2 regions of the Citricoccus sp. K5 genome follow, and region 1 is predicted to be linked to the other one. Evidence: predicted binding sites of a transcription regulator. Region 1 holds the regulator's gene; the other holds the start of a gene.
What was found. The regulator HrcA, encoded in region 1, represses chaperone genes, less so after heat shock. The targets are predictions, from matches to a motif close to TTNGCACTCGNNNNNNNCGAGTGCNAA.

Region 1 (8,520 bases):
TGTCCCGGTCCCTTGCGGCCTGCGAGGGCGCCATCCTGCTGGTGGACGCGGCCCAGGGCATCGAGGCACAGACCCTGGCCAACCTCTACCTGGCCATGGAGAACGAGCTGGCCATCATCCCCGTGCTGAACAAGATCGACCTGCCCTCTGCCGATCCGGACCGGTATGCCGCGGAGATCGCGGGACTCATCGGTTGCGAGCCGGAGGACATCCTTCGGGTCTCCGGTAAGACCGGCGTCGGGGTCGAAGAATTGCTCGATCGCGTGGTGGAGGCTGTCCCCGCTCCCACGGGCAAGCCGGACGCCCCGGCCCGGGCCATGATCTTCGACTCCGTGTATGACACCTACCGGGGCGTGGTCACCTATGTCCGCGTGGTGGACGGCAAGCTGTCCCCGCGCGAGAAGATCAGGATGATGTCCACGGGGGCCACCCACGAGCTCCTCGAGATCGGCGTGTCCTCCCCGGAGCCCAAACCCTCCAAGGGTCTCTCCGTGGGCGAGGTGGGCTACCTCATCACCGGTGTCAAGGACGTCCGCCAGTCCAAGGTCGGTGACACGGTCACGGGTGCCGGCAATCCGGCGCAGGAACAGATCGGTGGCTATGAGGATCCCAAGCCGATGGTCTTCTCCGGGCTGTACCCGATCGACGGCTCCGACTATCCCGTGCTGCGTGATGCCCTGGACAAGCTCAAGCTCAACGACGCCGCCCTGGTGTACGAGCCCGAGACCTCCGTGGCCCTCGGCTTCGGGTTCCGCGTGGGGTTCCTCGGCCTGCTGCACCTGGAGATCATCCGTGAGCGCCTGGAGCGCGAGTTCAACCTGGACCTGATCTCCACCGCCCCGAACGTGGTCTACGAGGTCACCAAGGAGGACAAGACGGTCGTCACGGTGACGAACCCGTCCGAGTTCCCGGAGGGCAAGATCAACGAGGTCGCCGAGCCCATGGCGTCGGCCACGATCATCGTCCCCAGCGAGTTCATCGGCTCCGTGATGGAGCTCTGCCAGGGCAAGCGCGGCCAGATGAAGGGCATGGACTACCTCTCCGAGGAACGCGTGGAGATCCGCTACTGGATCCCGCTGGCGGAGATCGTCTTCGACTTCTTCGACCTGCTCAAGTCCCGCACCAAGGGCTATGCCTCGCTGGACTGGAAGGCCGACGGCGAGCAGACCGCCGACCTGGTCAAGGTGGACATCCTGCTCCAGGGTGAGACCGTGGACGCGTTCAGCTCCATCACCCACAAGGACAACGCCTACGCCTATGGCGTGATGATGACCGGAAAGCTCAAGGAGCTGATCCCGCGCCAGCAGTACGAGGTGCCGATCCAGGCGGCCATCGGCTCGCGCATCATCGCCCGCGAGAACATCCGCGCCATCCGCAAGGACGTGCTCTCCAAGTGCTACGGCGGCGACATCTCCCGTAAGCGCAAGCTGCTGGAGAAGCAGAAGGAGGGCAAGAAGCGCATGAAGATGGTCGGCCGCGTGGAAGTCCCTCAGGAGGCCTTCATCGCCGCGCTGTCGTCGGACGGCGCTGGCTCCGAGACCGGCGCCAAGAAGTAGGGCGGGGACGAACACACCTTGCCTTCGATCCTTCCCCTCGGCGACCCCGCGCCCGACGACGGCCGGTTCCCCGCAGCGGTGGGGAACCGGGTGCGTGAGGCGGCCGAGGCCGGCCAGCCGCGCACCTTCAGCCTCTACGTGCACGTCCCGTTCTGCTCCGTCCGGTGCGGCTACTGCGACTTCAACACCTATACCGCCGAGGACCTGGGCCCCGGCGCGTCCCGGTCGTCCTACGCGGACACCGTGGCCGGTGAGCTGGACTTCGCGGCGCAGGCGCTGGCCGGTTCGGAGATCCCCCCGCGCACGCTGGAGACCGTCTTCTTCGGCGGCGGCACGCCCACCCTGCTGCCCGCCGCAGACCTGGTCCGTATCCTCGGCAGGGCCCGGGACGTCTTCGGGATCACGCCCGGCGCGGAGATCACCTCGGAGGCCAACCCCGACTCGGTCTCCCTCGAGTCCCTGCGGGAGATGGCCGCCGGTGGATTCACCCGGGTCTCCTTCGGCATGCAGTCCGCCGTCCCGCACGTGCTGGCCACGCTGGACCGCACGCACCGGCAGGAGAACGTCCCGGCCGCCGTCGGCTGGGCCCGGGAAGCCGGCCTGGAGGTGTCCCTGGACCTGATCTACGGCACGCCGGGGGAGTCCCTGAAGGACTGGCGCACCACCGTCGAGGCGGCACTGGCCCTGGCACCGGACCACATCTCGGCCTATTCGCTCATCGTGGAGGAGGGAACCAAGTTCGGGACCTCCGTGAAGCGGGGGACCGTGCCGGATGTGGATCCGGACGACCAGGCAGACAAGTACCTGCTGGCCGAGCGGCTCTTCGCCGAGGCCGGCTACCGCTGGTACGAGATCTCGAACTGGGCCCACGATCCCGAGGACCGCGGCATCCACCGGGCCCGGCACAATGTGGCCTACTGGCGTGACCAGGACTGGTGGGGCGCCGGCCCCGGCGCCCACTCACACGTGGCCGGCGTCCGGTTCTGGAACGCCAAGCATCCGGCGGCCTATGCGCAGCGACTGGCCACCGGGATCTCCCCGTCCGTCGGCCGGGAGGAACCCGACGCCGAGGCGCGGTTCCTGGAGCGCGTCATGCTGGGCGTCCGGCTCTCGGACGGGCTGCCGACGGCCGCCCTGGAGCAGGCGCCCGACGGCGGCGCCCAGGGGCGCCAGGAGATCGCCGCGATGATCGGCGAGGGACTGCTGGACGGACGGGCGGCGCTGGCCGGCCGGGTGGTGCCCACCCTGCAGGGCCGGCTGCTGGACGACGCGATCGTCCGGCGACTGGCCGGGTTCTAGCGCCGGCTCCGGACCGGGCTTACTGGATCAGGCGCAGGTTCAGCGGGTAGCGATAGGGGCGGCCCTTGTTGCACTGGATGCCCGCCGCCACGCCGGAGACCGTCATGAACAGCCACAGGAGCATGGCGACGATGCCGAAGATGCCGCCGACGATGGGAATGAGGGCCAGCAGGTTCGCCACGATGGCCAGTACCGTGGGCGGCAGCGTGAAGTTCAGCGCCTCCTTGGCCTCCTGGGCCGTGAACGGACCCCGGTGGCGGAAGACCAGGTAGATCACCAGGGAGGGGATGCATCCGAGGAAGCCGCCGAAGTGTGCGAGGGTGGCCCACTGACGGTCCTCGGCCGGCGTCAGCGGCTTGGCCTGGTCCGGTGACCCCTGCAGCTGCTGATCGCGCCGGGGGGCGGCGCCGGGGCGCGGGCGGTGCGGACTGCCGGGCTCCTGCTGGGACACGTCCTGGGCCTTTCCGTTCGGAGGTGATGGGTGGCGTTCGGTCGTCAGTGTACCGCCGGGTTCCGGGAGTTCCCTGCAGGTCGGTGGACGGTCAGTGCTCCGCGGCGGTCAGGAAATCGATGACCTCCTCCACCCGGCCCAGCAGGGTCGGCTCCAGGTCGGCATAGGTCCGCACCTGGGACAACAGCCTCTTCCAGCCCAGGCCGATGTCCTCCTTGGTCCGGTGTGGCCAGCCGAGGCCGGCGAGGATGCCCGTCTTCCAGTCCTGGCCCTTCGGCACCACGGGCCAGGCGCCGATGCCCAGGACGGAGGGCTTGATGACCTGCCAGACGTCCACGTAGGGATGACCGACGATCAGCACGTTGCCGCGCGCCCCGGGGACCTTCATGGCCTCGACGGCGATCTTCTCCTCCTTGGACCCGGTCACGAGGTGGTCCACGAGGATGCCGAGCCGGCGCTGCGGACCGGGTGAGAAGTCCCTGATGGCGCCTGCCAGGTCGTCCACCCCGTGCAGTGGCTCGACCACGATCCCCTCCAGACGCAGGTCCTCACCCCAGACCTTCTCCACGAGCTCGGCGTCGTGCAGCCCTTCGACCCAGATGCGGGAGGCCCGCGCCGTGCGGGCCCGGGCGTTGTCCACGCGCAGGGAACCCGACGCCGTACGGGCCGGTTTCGCGGGGGAGTCACCGGGGGTGCCGCCCGGTGTGGGGGGCACCACCTCGACGGGCTCACCGTCCACGAGGAAGCCATAACCCAAGGGGAAGGACTTCGTGCGTCCCCGGCGGTCTTCCAGGACGACCAGGTGTACACCGCCGGACTTCTCGACCCGAAGGACGGCACCGGTGAATCCGGTCTCCGTGTCCTCCAGGACGGCGCCCCGGTTCGCGGGGACCTTCTCGACGGTGCGGGCGGTCGGGCGGAAGCCGCCGTCGAGGGTGCCCGGGCCCCAGTTGTTCCATTCCACGGGCATCGACGCTAGCAAGAGGACCCGGCGTAACCGTGCAGCGGCTCGCGCGGCACGCGGTCGGCACGAGCCCGGCGGTGGGCGGGCTCCGTGCCGGAACCCGCAGGGTCGCGGGGAAGTGGTGGTACATCGATTGGACACAAGGTCTAGACTTGGCACTTCAAAGCGTCGAGTGCTAAGCCGGATGACAGGCAGGAGGAACCGATGAGCGAGCAGCCGCGCCGCATGCAGGTGCTGCAGGCCATCGTGGAGGACTATGTGTCCTCCCGCGAGCCCGTCGGCTCCAAGGCCCTTGTGGACCGTCACCAATTGGGCGTGTCCTCGGCCACCGTCCGGAATGACATGGCGGCCCTCGAGGAGGAGGGGCTCATCGTGGCCCCGCACACCTCCTCCGGACGCATCCCCACGGACAAGGGCTACCGGATCTTCGTGGACCAGATCTCCGAGGTGAAGCCGTTGTCCGCCGCCGAGAAGCGCGCGGTGCAGACGCTGCTGGACGCCAATGGGGACTTCAACGAGATGATGGCCCGCACCGTGCGGCTGCTCGCGCAGCTCACCAACCAGGTGGCCGTGCTGCAGTACCCCCACGTGGACTCGTCCACCATCCGGCACATCGAGTTCGTCTTCCTGGCGCCCCGCCGGGCTCTCGTCGTCGTGATCCTGTCCACCGGACAGGTCGACCAGCGCGCCTTCGGCCTCGAGGTCGAGGCCAACGAGACGTCCCTGTCCGTGCTGAAGCAGCAGTTCCTGCGCTACCTGGACGGGCTGACACCGGTGCAGGCTGCCGAGGGTCTCCGGCTCGCCCTGGCCGAGGTGCCGGCAGAGGATCGGGATCTTGCCCTGGCCTTCGCCACCCAGCTGGACCAGATGTTCGCGGCACGCCGGGAGGACCGGATCATCATGGCCGGCACTGCCAACCTGGCTCGCTCGACCGGGGACTTCCCGTTCTCGATCGGCCCCATCCTGGAAGCGCTCGAGGAACAGGTCGTGTTGTTGCGCCTGCTGACCGAGATGGAGCAGGATGTGCGTGGCCTCAGCGTGCGCATCGGCTCCGAGAACACCGGATCCCTGTCCGAGGCGTCCGTCGTCGCCGCAGGCTACGGCCCCGGCTCCGGCGCCAAGCTCGGCGTCGTGGGCCCCACCCGTATGGACTACCCGGGCACCATGACCGCCGTGCGGGCAATCGCCCGATACCTGTCCCGGATCCTGTCGCAGTAGCGGCCAGGACCGGCATCCACCACCCCACCACCGGAAGGAACACCGCAGACCGTGGCTGACCATTACGAGGTGCTCGGCGTTGGCCGGGACGCCTCCGCCGAGGAGATCAAGCGCGCCTATCGCAAGTTGGCCCGCAAGCTCCATCCCGACGTGAATCCGGCTCCCGACGCCTCCGAGGAGTTCAAGAACGTCACGCGTGCCTACGAGGTCCTCTCGGATCAGGAGAAGCGCCGCAACTATGACGCCACGGGCCATGAGAACGGCACCGGCGGCATGGGCGGCGGCTTCGGCGGTGCCGATTTCGGTGGTTTCCAGGACATCTTCGAGACGTTCTTCGGCGGTGGCGGCTCCGGCGGCATGGGTGGTGGCAGGGGCGGTGGTCCCGCCAGCCGTGCGCGGCGGGGGCAGGACGCCCTCATCACGGCCAAGCTCGACCTCAGTGATGCGGTCTTCGGCACTGAGAAGACCCTCGAGGTGGACACCGCCGTGGTGTGCCCCACCTGTGACGGCAGCTGCAGTCAGCCGGGCACGCATCCGGAGACCTGCACCATCTGCAATGGTCAGGGCGCCATCCGCCGGCCGGTCCGCTCCATCCTCGGCACCGTCATGGCCGCCGAGACTTGCTCGGCCTGCCAGGGCTTCGGGACCGTCATCCCGGATCCGTGCCGCGAGTGCTCCGGGCAGGGACGCATCCGTGAGCGCACCTCACTGACCATCAAGATCCCCGCCGGTGTGGCCACAGGGACCCGGATTCAGCTCGCCGGCCGCGGCGAGGCCGGTCCCGGCGGTGGCCCGAATGCCGATCTCTACGTGGAGATCGAGGTGCGTCAGCACGATGTGTTCGTCCGCGACGGCGATCACCTGCTGGCCACGATGAGCGTGCCGATGGCCGCCGCCGCCCTGGGGACCACGCTCACGCTGGACACCTTCGACGGTGAGAAGGAGGTGCCGGTGAAGGCCGGCACCCAGTCCGGAGAGGTGCAGACCCTCAAGGGCCTGGGCGTCGGCCGGTTGCGGAGCTCCGGCCGCGGTGATCTCAGGGTCACCCTGCGGGTGGAGACCCCCACCAGACTCGACGACGAGCAGCGCGCCCTGCTGGAGCAGCTGGCCGGTCTGCGCGGTGAGGACCTGGTGCACGGCACCACGGAACACCGCGGGTTGTTCTCCAAGTTCCGGGACAACCTCAAGAACCTGTGAGCAACCCCCTCTTCTACGTCGGTGACGGCGAGCTGGCCCCCGCCTCGGCGGGGGCCAGCGTGGTGGTCTCGGGTGCCGAGGCCCGGCACGCGGTCCAGGTCATGCGCCTGTCGCCGGGGGAGCGCGTGGACGTGGCGGACGGATCCGGCCGGCGCGTGAGCGGCACCGTGCACTCCGCGGCGCCCGACCGGCTGGAGGTCACCGTCGAGACCGTCCACGACGAGCCGGCGCCGAACCCAGAACTCGTGCTCGTCCAGGCCCTCGCCAAGGGCGACCGGGACCTGCTGGCCATCCAGACGGCGACGGAGCTGGGGCTCGATGCCGTGCACCCCTGGCAGGCCGAACGGTCCATCGTGCGGTGGAAGGGTGACAAAGCAGCCAAAGCCGTGACCAAGTGGGAGGGGGCGCTGCTCTCGGCCGCGAAGCAGGCACGCCGCACCCAGGTGCCCCGCACGGAGAAGGTGCTCGACGGCGTCGGGGTCGCGTCGGTCTGCGGGCCCGGCTCCCTGGTGCTCGTCCTGCACGAGGACGCGCGGCAGTCACTGGGCGAGGCCGTTGCCGAGACGGGGATTCTGGCCCGCGGGACCGTGGAACGGGTAGAACGGATCGTGCTGGTGGTCGGCCCCGAGGGCGGCATCAGCCCGGCCGAGACCGCCGCCCTGGTCGAGGCCGGGGGGCGGCCCGTGCTGCTGGGGCACCACGTGCTCCGGTCCTCCACCGCCGGTCCGGCCGCCGTCGCTGTCCTCCAGCAGCTGCTGGGACGGTTCGGGCCGCGGACGTAGACTGACCTCGTAGTCCACCCGCCCCACCCTTTGTCCCAGTAGTTGTCCCACCAGCCAGGAGCTGAAGCACCTCCCTTGAGTCTTTCCACGGAACGTGACCACATCACCATCTCCTTCGCCTCGGCGGAGACCATGGTGCGGACCTTCGGCCCGCAGGACCTGTTGCTGCGGATCCTCGACGGCCTCTATCCGGATCTGACCGTCTCCGTCCGCGGTGAGGACCTGGACGTGGAGGGCCCCGTCCCGGACGTGCAGCAGGCGCGCCAGGTAATCGAGGACCTGCACGGCCTGGCCCGGCGCGGCACCTCGATCACCCCCGAGGTCATCGAACAGGTGACCAGTCTGGTGCGGGGTGGATCAGGGGCCCAGGCCTCCGGACTGCTCTCTGCCTCGATCCTCTCCAGCCGCGGCCGGAAGATCCGGCCCAAGACGGCGAACCAGCAGCACTATGTGGAGAGCATCGACCAGAACACCATCACCTTCGGTCTCGGTCCCGCCGGCACCGGCAAGACCTACCTGGCCATGGCCAAGGCGGTCCAGGCGTTGCAGGCCAAGGAGGTCAACCGGATCATCCTCACCCGGCCGGCGGTCGAGGCGGGGGAGCGGTTGGGGTACCTGCCGGGCTCGCTCAGCGAGAAGATCGACCCGTACCTGCGGCCCCTCTACGATGCCTTGCATGACATGGTCGAACCCGAGTCCATCCCGCGGCTCATGGCGGACGGGACGATTGAGGTGGCCCCCCTGGCCTACATGCGCGGACGCACGCTCAACGACGCGTTCATCATCCTCGACGAGGCCCAGAACACCACGGTCGAGCAGATGAAGATGTTCCTGACCCGCCTCGGCTTCGGCTCTCACATGGTCGTCACCGGCGACACCAGCCAGGTCGACCTCCCGCGGGGAACCAACTCGGGCCTGGCGCAGTCCGTCTCCATTCTGGAGGGCGTGGAGGACATCGCCGTCATCCGGCTGCAGTCCGTCGACGTGGTCCGCCACCGCCTCGTGAGCCGGATCGTGGATGCCTACGAGAACGCTGGGGGACGCACCGATGGC
Region 2 (13,615 bases), 1.2 Mb from region 1:
AACGGGCAGGCAAGCTGGACAAGGTCCTGACCCAGCGGTTCAATCGGCTGTTTCCCGGGACCTCTCCCCTGGAGCGGGAACCGGTGGTGGCGGATCTGTTGGCCCGGTGGTCCGAGCCGCACCGGCATTACCACGACCGCTCGCACCTGCTCGCCGTGCTCAGAGCCATCGATGTGCTGGTCAGACACGGCGAGGACTGCGGCCGGTGGACGCGCAGCGTGAAGTTGGCCGCCTGGTTTCACGATGCCGTCTACCGTGGCGACCCGGCCCTGCCGGAGGGGCAGGACGAGGAGGACTCCGCCGTGCTGGCCGAACAGGCCCTGTCCGAGGTGGGGCTGCCGGATCCGGAGATCGAGGAGACGGCACGGCTCGTGCGGATGACCGCCACCCATGATCCGGACCCGGGCGACCGGACGGGGGCGGTGTTCAGTGACGCCGACCTGGAGGTGCTGGGCCGCTCCCGGGGGGACTATGCCCGCTACCTCTCGGCCGTGCGCCAGGACTTCGCGCACGTACCCGACGCTGACTTCGCCACCGGGCGGGCCGGCGTCGTCCAGTCCCTGCTGGCCTTGGACCCCCTGTACCGGACCACCACCGGCGCGAGGCTCTGGGAGCGCCATGCCCGGCGGAACCTGTCCGCTGAGCTGCATCCCACCGCGCGGCACTGGACCCGCTGACCCCTCGTTGTCAGTCGAGTTGGCGTGGGTGTTAAACGCCGGGACCCCCACCAACTCGACTGAAAGCGAGAAGGCGGGGGTCCCGTGAGAGCTGGGCGCTCAGTGAACCTCAGGGGTCACTGGATCACATCATGCCGCCCATGCCACCCATACCGCCCATGTCGTCGCCGCCCGGCATGGCCGCAGCCGGCTCGGGCTTGTCGGCCACGACGGCCTCGGTGGTGAGGAACAGACCGGCGATCGAGGCGGCGTTCTGCAGGGCAGAGCGGGTCACCTTGACCGGATCGTTGACGCCGGCGGCCAGCAGGTCCTCGTACTCGCCGGTGGCGGCGTTGAGGCCATGACCGTCCGGCAGGGAGCGGACCTTGGCAGCCACGACGCCCGGCTCCAGGCCGGCGTTGAAGGCGATCTGCTTCATCGGGGCCTCGATCGCGACCTTGACGATGTTGGCACCGGTGGCCTCGTCACCCTCCAGGGAGAGCTTGCCGAAGGCCTTGGCACCGGCCTGGGTCAGGGCCACGCCGCCGCCGGCGACGATGCCCTCCTCCACCGCTGCCTTGGCGTTGCGCACGGCGTCCTCGATGCGGTGCTTGCGCTCCTTGAGCTCAACCTCGGTGGCGGCACCGGCCTTGATGACGGCCACGCCGCCGGCCAGCTTGGCCAGGCGCTCCTGCAGCTTCTCGCGATCGTAGTCCGAGTCGGTGTTCTCCATCTCGGCGCGGATCTGGGCCACTCGGCCGGCGATCTGCTCGGCATCGCCGGCACCCTCGACGATGGTGGTCTCGTCCTTGGTGATGACGACCTTGCGGGCGGTGCCCAGGGTCTCGATGCCGGCGTTCTCCAGGGTCAGGCCGACCTCTTCGGAGATGACCTGGCCACCGGTGAGGATGGCGATGTCAGCCAGCATGGCCTTGCGGCGGTCACCGAAGCCCGGAGCCTTGACGGCCACGGACTTGAAGGTGCCCTTGAGCTTGTTGACCACGAGGGTAGCCAGGGCTTCGCCCTCGACGTCCTCGGCGATGATCAGCAGGGACTTGCCGGACTGCATGATCTTCTCGAGAAGGGCGACCATGTCCTTCACGGTGGAGATCTTGGAGTTGACGATGAGGATGTAGGGATCCTCCAGCACCGTCTCTTGGCGCTCGGCGTCAGTGACGAAGTAGCCGGAGAGGTAGCCCTTGTCGAAGCGCATGCCCTCGGTCAGCTCGAGCTCCAGGCCGAAGGTCTGGGACTCCTCGACGGTGACGACGCCTTCCTTGCCGACCTTGTCCAGCGCCTCGGCGATGAGCGAGCCGATCTGGGTGTCAGCGGCGGAGATGGACGCGGTGGCGGCGATCTGCTCCTTGGTCTCGATCGGCTTCGCGGAGGCCACGAGCTCCTCGATGACGGCGGCCACGGCCTTCTCGATGCCGCGCTTCAGGGAGAGCGGGTCAGCTCCGGCCGCGACGTTGCGCAGGCCTTCCTTGACGAGGGCCTGGGCCAGCACGGTGGCGGTGGTGGTGCCATCACCGGCGACGTCGTCAGTCTTCTTGGCAACTTCCTTGACGAGCTCGGCACCGATCTTCTCGTACGGATCGTCGAGCTCGATCTCCTTGGCGATGGAGACACCGTCATTGGTGATCGTGGGGGCGCCCCACTTCTTCTCCAGCACCACGTTGCGGCCGCGGGGGCCGAGGGTGACCTTGACCGCGTCGGCCAGGGTGTTCAGACCCCGTTCCAGGCCGCGGCGCGCCTCTTCGTCGAATGCAATGGTCTTGGCCATGTGTGCACTGTCCTTTCTGGACCTTGGCGTTGCTTGGCAGTGTTCAACTGACCTGTGCAGTGCCCGCGACGGACGGCCCGGAGCCGGGCCTCACCACGTTCAGGTCTGCTCCGAGGCCACGACCACCCGCATGCCTGCGGGTTTTGGCAGTCACAACCTCAGAGTGCTAAGTCCATATTTAGCACTCGCACCCTCCGAGTGCAAACAGCAGCCGGTCTGTGGGACGGCTTTTCAGCGTGTGGGCGAATCAGCCGGCGTAGTCGGAGCTGAGCACCACGGCGACGCCGGGCACGCGCGCCTCGTAGACCAGCGGAAGGCCCAGCTCGGCGGCCACGGCCTGGGCGGTGGTCTCGTTCTGCGAGTAGTACACGGCCGAGCCGGACACGGAGAAGCCCTGCCAGTTCCCGGAGCCGGCCACGGTGAAGCCGCCGGAGGACAGGGCGCCGGAGACCCGGCCGGCCAGGCCACCGATCGAGGAGGCGTTGTAGACCTCGACGGGTGCGGAGGTGTCCCCGGTGTCGGCGGCCGCTTCGGACTCGGCAGGATCGGACGCAGCCGGATCAGACTCGGCGGAGGACGTCTCCTCGGATGCTGCCGTCTCGGCCGGTTCGGAGGGCTCCGAGGATTCGAGATCCTCCGGTGAGGAGGTCATCTCGCCGGAGGGGCTGGCCTCGGGCCCGGTGGACTCCGCGGGGGCCTCCACCGTAGCTGAGGCGCTGGCGGAGGCCCCCGCGTTGGCCGGGTCGGAGGGCAACAGCGAGGGCAGGACCAGGAAGGAGAAGGCTCCCACGGCCAGGGCCAGGGCGGCCGCGGCGGAGATTCCCACCAGGCCCGAGGAACCGGTCGTCAGGGAGGGGTCGGCCCGGTGGGTTCCCTTGCGGTCCCGGTAGGCGGGGACATCGTCGAATTGATCATGCGGGTACTGCGTCATTGGCCACCATCACCAGATTCTCGGCTCCACGGCGTGGCTCCCGGATGAGCGGGGGACGTCATGGAGATGGACACGGCCCGACCGCCGGTGCGGTACTCAGGCCTCCTGCCGCCGGGCACTGCGTGCACGGTGGCGCGTGGTCCGTAGTCTACGCAATCTCTTGACAAGCATGGGCTTGTGCGCCAGCGCCTCCTGACAGTCCAGCAGACCGTTGAGCACCTGGTAGTACGTGGTGGCCGAGAGGGAGAACCGGTCGCGAATGGCCTGGTCCTTGGCCCCGCCGTATTTCCACCACTGGTCCTCGAAGTCCAGGATGTCCCGGTCGCGCTCGGACAAGGCGTCCACGGCGGGATCCACGGCACTCTCCGACGGAGTCGGTGCACCGTCCGGCTCGGCGGCGTTCGCTGCAGTCATGAGGAGTCCTTCCAACGGGGTACTCCACAGTCTACCGGCCGAAACTACACCGGTGTCATTCGCCCGGGCCGCTGAGGGTCGGTGCCTGGACGCAGGACGCCGGCCGGACCGGTAGTCTGCCGACGTGGACCTCATCGCCCCCTTGGATCCCGGCTGGGAACACGCCCTGGCCTCGCAGCGCGAGGCCCTGGCCGCCGTCGGGCAGAACATCCAGGCCCGACGCGCGGCCGGAGAGCAGATCCTGCCCGCGCCGGAGAACGTGCTGCGCGCCTTCCGGCAGCCCTTCGAGCAGGTGAAGGTGCTCATTTTGGGGCAGGACCCATACCCGACGCCGGGACACCCGATCGGGATGAGCTTCGCGGTGGACCGGCACGTGTCCCCGTTGCCGCGCTCACTGACGAACATCTACCGGGAGCTCTCCAGCGATGTGGGCGTGCCGCCCGCCGCCCACGGGGACCTGAGCGTGTGGGCGGACCAAGGTGTCCTGCTGCTCAACCGCGTGCTGACAGTGGCCGCCGGGGAGCCGGCCAGCCACCGCAGGCTCGGCTGGGAGGGCATCACGCAGACCGCCGTCCAGGCCTTGGCCTCCCGCGGCACACCGCTCGTGGCGATCCTCTGGGGCGCCGATGCGCGGAAGATGGCCCCCATATTGCAGGAGTGTGCGCCACCGGACAGTCCAGTGGGGATCGTCGAGTCCGCGCATCCCTCGCCGCTGTCCGCACGCCGCGGGTTCTTCGGTTCGAAGCCCTTCAGCCGGACGAACGAGTTGCTTCAGCAGGCTGGAGCCACCCCGATCGACTGGCGCATCGGCTGAGAGACGCGTCAGCGACGGCCGATGCGGCGCCGTTCGTTGGCCTGGAAGGCCGTGGTGAACGGACGCGCGATGGTGTCGCCGAGGACCACGCCCGCCGCGATGGCCATGATGACGACGGCGGCGTTGAAGAGCCCGATGACGCCCTCCATCATCTCCCCCGTGTCCATGGCGATCTTGTACATGGAACGGAAGATGGTCAGACCCGGCAGCAGGAAGAGGATGCCGGGGACGGCGACGACGAGCTGAGGTGCACCCATGCGCAGGGCCACGTAGCGGCCCAGGGCGCCGATCGCCACGGCGGCGATGGCGGGGGTCAACCGGGACCCGACACCGATGAACTCGGCACCCACATACACGGCAAAGCCGGCCAGGGACACCACGGCGGTGGGCAGCAGCAGTCGCCATTCGGACTGCTCGAAGATGGAGTTCCAGGTGGCGGCTGCGAACACCAGGATGCCCAGCAGCCACACGGGATAGTCCGCGAAGGGCTCTTGGGCCAGGTCGAGCTCGCGGACCCCGAGCATGGAGGAGAACACGGCGGCGGCCACGATCCCGGCGATCAGGGCGGCGAAGACCAGGAAGGCCGAGACGAAACGGCCGGCCGCCGTGACCGGGAAGCCGTTGATGGCATCCTGCACGGCCGAGACGAAGCGCCCCGAGGGCAACAGCAGCATGATCCCGCCGGCCACCACGAGGGACGGCGCGAGGTCCACGTCCAACGTGTACAGCACCAGCGCGATCATGGTGGCGATGAAGCCGCCGGCCATGATGGAGAAGAACTCCGGGATCCGCGCCTTGCCCAGCAGGTCCACCACGGTCATCATCAGCATCATGGACAGGAAGGCCACCCCGGCGCCGATCACACCGCCGCCGATGAACACCACGAAGGTGGCGGAGAACAGACCCGCGGCCACGGTGGTCAACCAACCTGGGAAGGGCTTGGGCTTGTGCCGGATGTCAGCCAGGGTCTGCTGCGCCTCGTCCCGGTCCATCTCGCCGGCGGCCACCGCGGCGACCAGACGGTGCAGCAGGGCCAGCCCGGCATAATTCTGCGACCAGGACCGCACCACGCGGTGCAGGGAGTACGGGGTCTTCCCGCTGGGCGCGTAATTCAGGGCGATGGACTGGTTGGTGATGTCCACCTCGGTCTCGTGGACACCGAAGGCCTGGGTCACCACGATGATCGAGGTCTCCACCTCGAGGGCGCCGGCCCCGAAGCGGAACATGGTCTCGCCGAGTTTCAGCGCGAAGTCCAGGGTGGTCCGGGCATCAGCGTCCGCGTTGCGGGTGGTGCGCAGGTACGGGTTGGCATACGGGCTGGTGGCGATCCGGTCCACGATGGACAACGTCTGGGTCGGCAGCGGCTCCGAGTACATCATCCGCTTGAAGGCGGAGCCGCCCGAGAACCGCAGGCGGCCCTTCGACGGCTTCTTCTCCCGCTCCGGGACGCCAACCGTGCCGGTGGTGCCGATCGGGGCCGTCGCCGGGGTCTCCCCCGTGGTCGGCTCGGAGGGCGCCAGCACGGATTGTGGCACCGGGTCAGAGGCCGGCGGTTCCGTCAGCGGGGTGTCGGTCAGGGTCGCATCGCCCGGCGGCCCGTCGGCCGGCCGTGCATCGGTCGGCCCGACGCCGGCTTCCCCACCCGGGGCGGTCGGTCCACCCACCACGGTGGTGCCGGAATCCGTGCGCACCGGGTCAGCGGTCTCGACTGACTGGGTGGGGGTCGGCGCCGTGGGATGCTCACCCGTCGCGGGGAGCCCGGCGGCCTCGGCTGCCGGGCCGAGCGCGAAGTCGATGGCCAACGTCGGGGCAGGCACGGTCTCCGGATCGGCCTCGGGGCCCGTGCCGGTGGTGGCGTCGAGGTAGTCCTCCGGCGAGCGCCGGGAGGGCTTGATGATGGGGATCTGGGCGAGATCGGCGGGCGGTTCCTGCGCGTGCCGATGACCAGACCGGGTTTCGGGGATCTTCTCCACTGCCGCTCCCTTCCCTGCCGAGCCGCCACCACATCCTGATCCGGTGGGCGCCGGACAACACTGTACTGTCCTGTGAGATGCCGTCCTGTTAACGACTGAAGGGCCCGCTCCGGGCCCTTCAGGATGTGGTGGATCTTACTGGACTCGAACCAGCGACCTCTCGCGTGTGAAGCGAACGCTCTAACCAACTGAGCTAAAGATCCATCATGCCAGGCCAGCACTCTGACGAGGGGCCAACAGCTATGAAAGCCTACCAGAACAGGCGATGAACCAGAAAACGGCGCCGCAGTCGCCCCGGACGTGCCCCTAGGATGGCAGTCATGCGCACCAAACCGGCCGAGAGCACTGACACCACTTCGTCCTGCCCCACATCCTCCCCCCGGCCGGCGCGGCTCGGTGTCACCCTTGCCCTGGCGGCGGCCACCGTGGTGGCTCTGACGGGTTGCGCCGATGCCATCCGCAATGCCGAGCACGGCGGCTCCTCCGATCCTGCCGCTTCCTCGTCCTCTGCACCGCAGCAGACGGCCGGGACCGAGGCGTCCGGGGTGCAGATCTTCGAGGACTTCGCCTGCCCGCATTGCGCGGCCTTCCACGAGCAGAACGGGGGCCTGATCCACGGCCTGGTGTCCGGTGGCGAACTGGAGGCCGACTACCGCATCGTGGACTTCCTGGGCCGGGGCGACCCGGAGTCCTGGTCCACGCGGGCCGCCAACGCGTACTACTGCCTGGAGGATTCGCTGGAAGCGGGCACCGGGAGTGGGAACGAGGCAGCCGGCAACAAGCTGCACGCCTTCCAGTCCTGGCTCTTCGAGCAGGCCACGGCCCAGCCGGACGATGCCACCCTGGTGACCCAGGCCGATGAGATCGGCGGAGGTGCCGCGTCGGTCGAGCAGTGCGTCACCGAGGACGGTGGGGCCCCACAGATCACCGCCGCCATGTCAGACTTCTCCGACTTCGGGCTCCGCGGCGTCCCCTCGGTCTACTCGACGGCCGACTCGATGTTGTACAACCCCGAGCAGCACGGCGACCTCAAGGCCTGGCTGACAGACCGCTCCGGGCGATGACCGCCGCATACCGCACGTATGGCAGGGAAGCTGGGAACGGCCGGTATAGGAAGGTGAAATAGATCCTCGCGAGGACCGGCGAAACCCTCGATACTTCACCGTTTCATCTGTCTTCTAGCGCGGCGTCACTGAGAAGACCCACGCCGACTTGGTGCCGACCGCGGACCGGAACTCGGTGCCGGTCAACTCCCTGGTGGCGCCGTCCTTGTTGGACGCGGTGACGGTCTGGGCGCTCAGGTCGCTGCCCCTCGTGACACGCACAGCCACGATCTCCTTCAGACCGAAGGCCCGCGCCAAGGCAGCCTGGCTGACGGACTGAGTCCACGAGGCGTTCGGGTTATTGGCCGCCGCGGAAACACTGTAGGGATCGGGACGGGCCGTCAAGTACGGCACGGTGGTGCCGGACCACACATCACCGGAGTTGCGGGTGTGCCCGCCACTGGAGGAATAGTAGGTGGCATCGGCCACGGAGCCGTTGTGCCACAGGCTCAGGGCCGTGACCGGCCGGCGGGAGGCATCGCGTCTGAGCGTGGCGTCCACTGCCGCCGTCCAGCGGGCACCCCAGTGGGTGCTACCCGTGTGCTCGTCCTCCTTGGCCCATCCCGTGAACTTCTGGGACTGGGTCTCATCCCAGACGTGGCACGCGCACTCGGCCTTCAGTGACCCCATGTTGCGCAACGCATAGGCTCGACCGGCCACCGCCTGCGCCTGCAGTGCCGCGGCGGGCCAGGAGGACGGCATCTCTGCCAGGCCGTAGAGGTATTCGTCGTTCATGCGCAGCTCAGTGACGACGTTGAGCTTGCCGTTGACCACGGTGACCACGAGCTTGCCATGACGCAGCACGAGGTCGTTGCTGGAGCCGTTGGCTCGCGGAACGGTGACCGTGGACGGCTGGCCGGACCAGAATCGCGTTCCGGTCCACTCGAGGACCACCGAGGACCCCCGCGTCCGTGTGCCGTCCGGCATGGTCACCGCCACGGTGCCGGCCTGTTCTGTCAGCTGCACGGCGCCGGCGGTCTGCGGCACGGCCGCGTCCCCGCTCGTGCGAACACGCACGGAGCCGGATCCGTCGATGGAGGTGGACTCGGTGGAGAGCAGGTGAACGCGGATGTTCTGGGCCGCCCGGGATGAGGACCAGATCCGCTGGGCCGGACTGTAGTAGTGGTGCAGGATCTGCTCCACCGAGCTGCCGCCGCGGGCCATGGCCGCCGCTCCGTACTGACTCATGCCCACACCATGTCCCCAGCCGGCCCCCTTGACAGTGAAGTCGGCCGGCACCACGGAGGTATCGAAGCCGAGGACGTCGGCCACCGCCCGGATGAGTTGGGACGCCTCGCCCCGGGTGATGGGCTGGGCCGGGCGGAACGTGCCGTCGCTGCTGTAACCGTGAGAGGCGCCGATGTGCTTCAACCAGGAGATGTACGGGTGGTACGCGTCGCCGCGCCTCACATCCGTGAAGGGCTTTCCGGACGGGGCCGAGTAGACAGGGTCTGCAACCATGTAGAGCAGTTTGGCCAGCTCCCCGCGGGTGATGTGCCGTAGCGGCTTGAACTCCCCGTCGGCGTAGCCGGTGACCATCTTCCGGGAGACCATCCAGGTGATCGGGGCGTAGTCCCAGTTGCGGGTGTCCTCAACGTCCGGGAAGCCGCTGGAGGACGGGGGAGAAAACCTCGGTTTCATCAGTCGGTATAGAAGGGCTGAGGCCTCGGCGCGGTTGAGGTGGTCGGCCACGCCGAAGGTCGACGTCCCGGACCGCCCTGTGGTGATCCCGGATCGCACCATCCACATGACGGGCTGGTAGAACGTGGAGTCCTCGGGGACGTCCGAGAAGGAGGCGGTGTTCGTGGCAGTGGCAGTGCTGGCGGCCAGGACGGGAGCGGCCGACAGGGTCAGAACGGCAGTCAGGGCCAGGGCCATGACCACGGCAAGAGTCCTGCGCAGGATTCCGGGCGACGCGTACGGGGAAGCGCGGACCGGTTCCGCTCGATGCGTCGGCGGGGTTGCGATGACAAGGGGCATAGTTCCTCCAGGACAAGCGGGCTCTCGCCCCTCCATGGAGCCCCCTACCGGATTCGAACCGGTGACCCCCTGTTTACAAGACAGGTGCTCTGGCCAGCTGAGCTAAGGAGGCGAGAAGGGCCGGCACCGTACCTGTCAGCAAGTCTGCTGACGTGGACGGAAACCGGCCCTTCCAGAGTAGCGGATCAGGCGATCAGGACGCGTCCATGATGCCCTGGGCCCAGTCGGTGAAGGACTGGCCCTGCTCGGCGGTGGCCCAGTTCTCGCCCTGGACCCACACGGACGGGGTACCCGCCACGCCCGCGGCACGGGCCTGGGCGCCGGAGTACTTCACGTAGGGACGGTAGGTGTTGCCGTCCACGCAGGAGTCGATGTCGGCTCCCAGGCCGGAGGCCATGTCCTTGAGCTCGTCGTCGCTCAGGCCCTGACCGCCATGGCCGGTGTAGGACCCGAAGACCTCGCTGAGGAAGGAGTTGTAGTTCTCCGGGGAGTTCTCCGCCACGCAGGTCGCCGCGTTGGCGGCGCGGGAGGAGTAATTGCCGGTGGCGGGGTTGTCCAGGAAGTCCAGCATGCGGTACTCCACGGTGACCTCGCCGGCGTCCAGCCACTGGTTCAGCTGCTCGGCGTTCTCCGTCTCGAAGCTGGCACAGTGCACGCAGTTGGCGTCGGCGTAGACGATGATCTGGGCCGGTTCACCGGCCGGGCGGGCCTCCGCACCGGGGACGGTCTCGGGCTGCTCGCCGGTGGCCTCCGGGATCTCGACGGTCGTGGCGTCGACCTCCTCGAGGCCTTCGTCGCCCGGGGCGAGTTCGGAGGTGGAGGTGAGGGTGATACCGCCCTGGTCGTTGCCCGCGCTCGGCGCGGGGCCGGCGTCGGGAATGGAGCGGGACGAGTTCATGAAGATGACGCCGATCACCACGGCGATGACCACCACGACGCCGATGACGACGCCCCAGCGCACCATGAGGGAACGCCGCTTCTCCTGGCGGCGCTGCTCCTCCTGCATCTGCCGGGCCTTCTCACGGGCGGTCTGCTGCCGTTCGGCCTTCGTCTGATTCTTGCTAGTCGCCATGGTCCTGCCTGTCGTCCTGACTCTCGGGGTCGCTGCGGTGTCGTGTAGCCGGCCGGTATCCCCCATACCATCCATCGGCGGGCCGTGGGCCAGACTACCGGGCCAACCTGAGAAACCTGTTCACACTGTGGCAACCCGTCAGGGCGGTCCCTGGCGATAGGCTCGGGAACGGACGAGGACAAGGAGGTCCGCAGTGAACAACACCACCGTCGACATCCCCACCGGCACCGTACCGTTCGTCGAGAAGCTGGCCGGGGATCCACCGGCGCCCGGCCACTCCGACCTGGTGGTCGTGGCCAACCGCCTGGCAGTGGACCGCGTGCTCGAGGAGGACGGCACCAGCTCGTGGCGCCGATCGCCCGGAGGCCTGGTCACCGCGCTGGCGCCCATCATGACCCGGCAGGAGGGCGCATGGGTCGGATGGGGCGGTTCCCCGGAGGAGGAGCTGGACGAGCCGCTGGAGCCCTTCACCTATGAGGGCATGCACCTGGTCCCCGTGGCCCTGACCGAGCGGGAGCTGGTCGAGTACTACGAGGGGTTCTCCAATTCCACCCTCTGGCCGCTCTATCACGACGTCATCGCCCGCCCGGAATTCCACCGGCAGTGGTGGGACACCTATCAGCGGGTCAATGCGCGCTTCGCCCATGCCGCGGCCGCCACCGCCGCCAAGGGGGCCACGGTCTGGGTGCAGGATTACCAGCTGCAGCTGGTGCCCCGGATCCTGCGCCGGCTCCGCCCGGACCTGCGGATCGGCTACTTCCACCACATCCCGTTCCCACCGGTCGAGATCTACGCGCAGCTGCCGTGGCGCCGCCCGGTGCTCGAGGGCCTGCTCGGCGCGGACCTGATCGGCTTCCAGCGCCGCTCGGACGTCTCGAACTTCCAGGGCGCCGTGCGGCGCATCCTGGGCTCCTCGTTCCGTTCCAATACGGTCCAGGTGAAGGAGCACGACGGCGGCGCCCGCACCGTGGGCGCGGCCGCCTTCCCCATCTCGATCGACGTGGACACCATCACGGACCTGGCCCAGGACCCGGACATCCAGGCCCGCGCCCGGCAGATCCGCGAGGAGCTCGGCAACCCGAGCACCATCCTCCTGGGCGTTGACCGTCTCGACTACACCAAGGGCATCCGGCACCGCATCAAGGCCTTCTCCGAGCTGCTCGAGGACGGCCGGCTGAGCGTGGAGGACGCCTGCCTGGTGCAGGTGGCCAGCCCGTCCCGGGAGGGCGTGGACTCCTACAAGGAGCTGCGGGACGAGATCGAGCTGTCCGTCGGCCGCGTCAACGGCACCTTCGACACCATGGGCCACACCGCCATCCGGTACCTGCACCACTCCTATCCGGTCGAGGAGATGGTGGCGCTCTACCTGGCCGCCGACGTCATGCTGGTGACGGCGCTGCGGGACGGGATGAACCTCGTGGCCAAGGAGTATGTGGCGGCCCGCGGCGGCTGGGGCGGGGTGCTGGTGCTCTCTGAGTTCGCCGGGGCCGCGGACCAGTTGCGCAAGGCCCTGCTGGTCAACCCCCATGACATCGACGGGCTGAAGGAGGCCATCATGGAGGCCACCGAGATGTCCGCCGGTGAGGCCACCAAGCGCATGAAGTCGATGCACCGGCAGCTCATCACCCATGACGTGAACAAGTGGTCCCGGGACTTCCTCGACCGCCTCGGCGGTGCGGTCCCGGCGGAACGCTCCGGACCGGAGGACGGCGGACAGCAGTCGGCCTTCATGGACACCGACGACGACCGCGAGCGCCGGGACCACGAGGTCGACGAACCCTTCGACGGGAGCGGGACGGCTGACGGTTCCACACCGGAGGACGAACGATGACCGGTCCGGGGCTGGCCACCGCCCTGCAGGAGTTCGCCGCGCGGGAATCGATCCTCGTGGCGCTGGACTTCGACGGGGTCATGGCCGAGCTCGTGGACCTGGCCGAGAACGCCCGCCCCCTGCCGGCGAACGCCAGCGCGCTGGCCACCCTGGCGGGACTCCCGGGCGTTCACACGGCGCTGGTCTCCGGCCGAGCCCTGGAATCACTGCTGGCTGTCGCCTCGCCCCCGGAGTCGACGCTCCTCATCGGTTCGCACGGCGCCGAGCGCCGCCTCGGCCCGGAGGCGCCCCCGCTGGAACTGGACGAGGAACAGGCTCGGGCCCTGGCCGCCGTCGGGCAGGTGTTGGAGCCCGTGGCAGCCCGGTATCCGGACTCGTGGGTGGAGACCAAGCCGGCGGGCCGGGTGCTGCAGGTGCGACTGGCCCGTTCAGACGAGGCGAGGCGCCGGGCCGTGGCCGAGGCCGAAGAGGCGTTGGGCGAGCTGGCCGGGCTGGCCGGCCTGGCACCCTTCTTCGTCGGGCACGGCAAGGACGTGCTGGAGGTCGCCGTGGTGCGGGCGGACAAGGGCCAGGGGCTGGACCTGCTGAGGTCTGTCACCGGGGCGGAAGCGGTGTTGTTCGCCGGGGACGACGTGACGGACGAGACGGGATTCGCCCGGCTGGACCCGGCCCGGGACGTGTCCATCAAGGTCGGCCCCGGAGAGACCGGAGCGCAGTTCAGGATCGGCGGGCCGGCGGACGTGGCCTCCGTGCTGGAAGCGGTGCGTTCATGGCGTCCGTAGAGCTGCGCGGCATCACCGTCCAGTACCCTTCAGCGCGGACCCCCGCCCTGGACGGGCTGGACCTCTGGGCCCAGGACGGCCGGTTCACGGTGGTCGCCGGTGACCTGCGCAGCGGCAAGTCCACACTGCTGCGGGTCGTGGCCGGGCAGGAGCCGCCGGGTACCGGGCGCGTGCTGATCGGTGGCGTGGACGTGACCGAGGTGCCGGCGCACGACCGTGACGCGGTGATCGTCTTCCAGAACTATGCCCTCTACCCGCACATGGACGTGCAGGAGA

Region 2: the regulator HrcA is predicted to act here: its motif matches at 2,618-2,644, upstream of groL (chaperonin GroEL).

The regions. Positions count from the first base shown of each region.
Region 1 covers NZ_LR732817.1:1,498,627-1,507,146, reverse strand. The annotation lists gene lepA (translation elongation factor 4) at 1-1,556, shown strand, start outside; gene hemW (radical SAM family heme chaperone HemW) at 1,575-2,855, shown strand; gene BOSE125_RS06745 (DUF4870 domain-containing protein) at 2,875-3,306, opposite strand; gene BOSE125_RS06740 (DUF3097 family protein) at 3,398-4,270, opposite strand; gene hrcA (heat-inducible transcriptional repressor HrcA) at 4,475-5,488, shown strand; gene dnaJ (molecular chaperone DnaJ) at 5,540-6,685, shown strand; gene BOSE125_RS06725 (16S rRNA (uracil(1498)-N(3))-methyltransferase) at 6,682-7,467, shown strand; gene BOSE125_RS06720 (PhoH family protein) at 7,543-8,520, shown strand, end outside; gene ybeY (rRNA maturation RNase YbeY) at 8,516-8,520, shown strand, end outside.
Region 2 covers NZ_LR732817.1:341,579-355,193, reverse strand. The annotation lists gene BOSE125_RS01555 (DUF4031 domain-containing protein) at 1-677, shown strand, start outside; gene groL (chaperonin GroEL) at 802-2,439, opposite strand; gene BOSE125_RS18095 (LytR C-terminal domain-containing protein) at 2,687-3,370, opposite strand; gene BOSE125_RS01540 (DUF3263 domain-containing protein) at 3,467-3,784, opposite strand; gene BOSE125_RS01535 (uracil-DNA glycosylase) at 3,909-4,598, shown strand; gene BOSE125_RS01530 (threonine/serine exporter ThrE family protein) at 4,607-6,571, opposite strand; tRNA gene BOSE125_RS01525 (tRNA-Val) at 6,698-6,774, opposite strand; gene BOSE125_RS01520 (thioredoxin domain-containing protein) at 6,892-7,635, shown strand; gene BOSE125_RS01515 (SpoIID/LytB domain-containing protein) at 7,750-9,654, opposite strand; tRNA gene BOSE125_RS01510 (tRNA-Thr) at 9,690-9,766, opposite strand; gene BOSE125_RS01505 (thioredoxin domain-containing protein) at 9,848-10,726, opposite strand; gene BOSE125_RS01500 (trehalose-6-phosphate synthase) at 10,974-12,557, shown strand; gene otsB (trehalose-phosphatase) at 12,554-13,339, shown strand; gene BOSE125_RS01490 (ABC transporter ATP-binding protein) at 13,327-13,615, shown strand, end outside.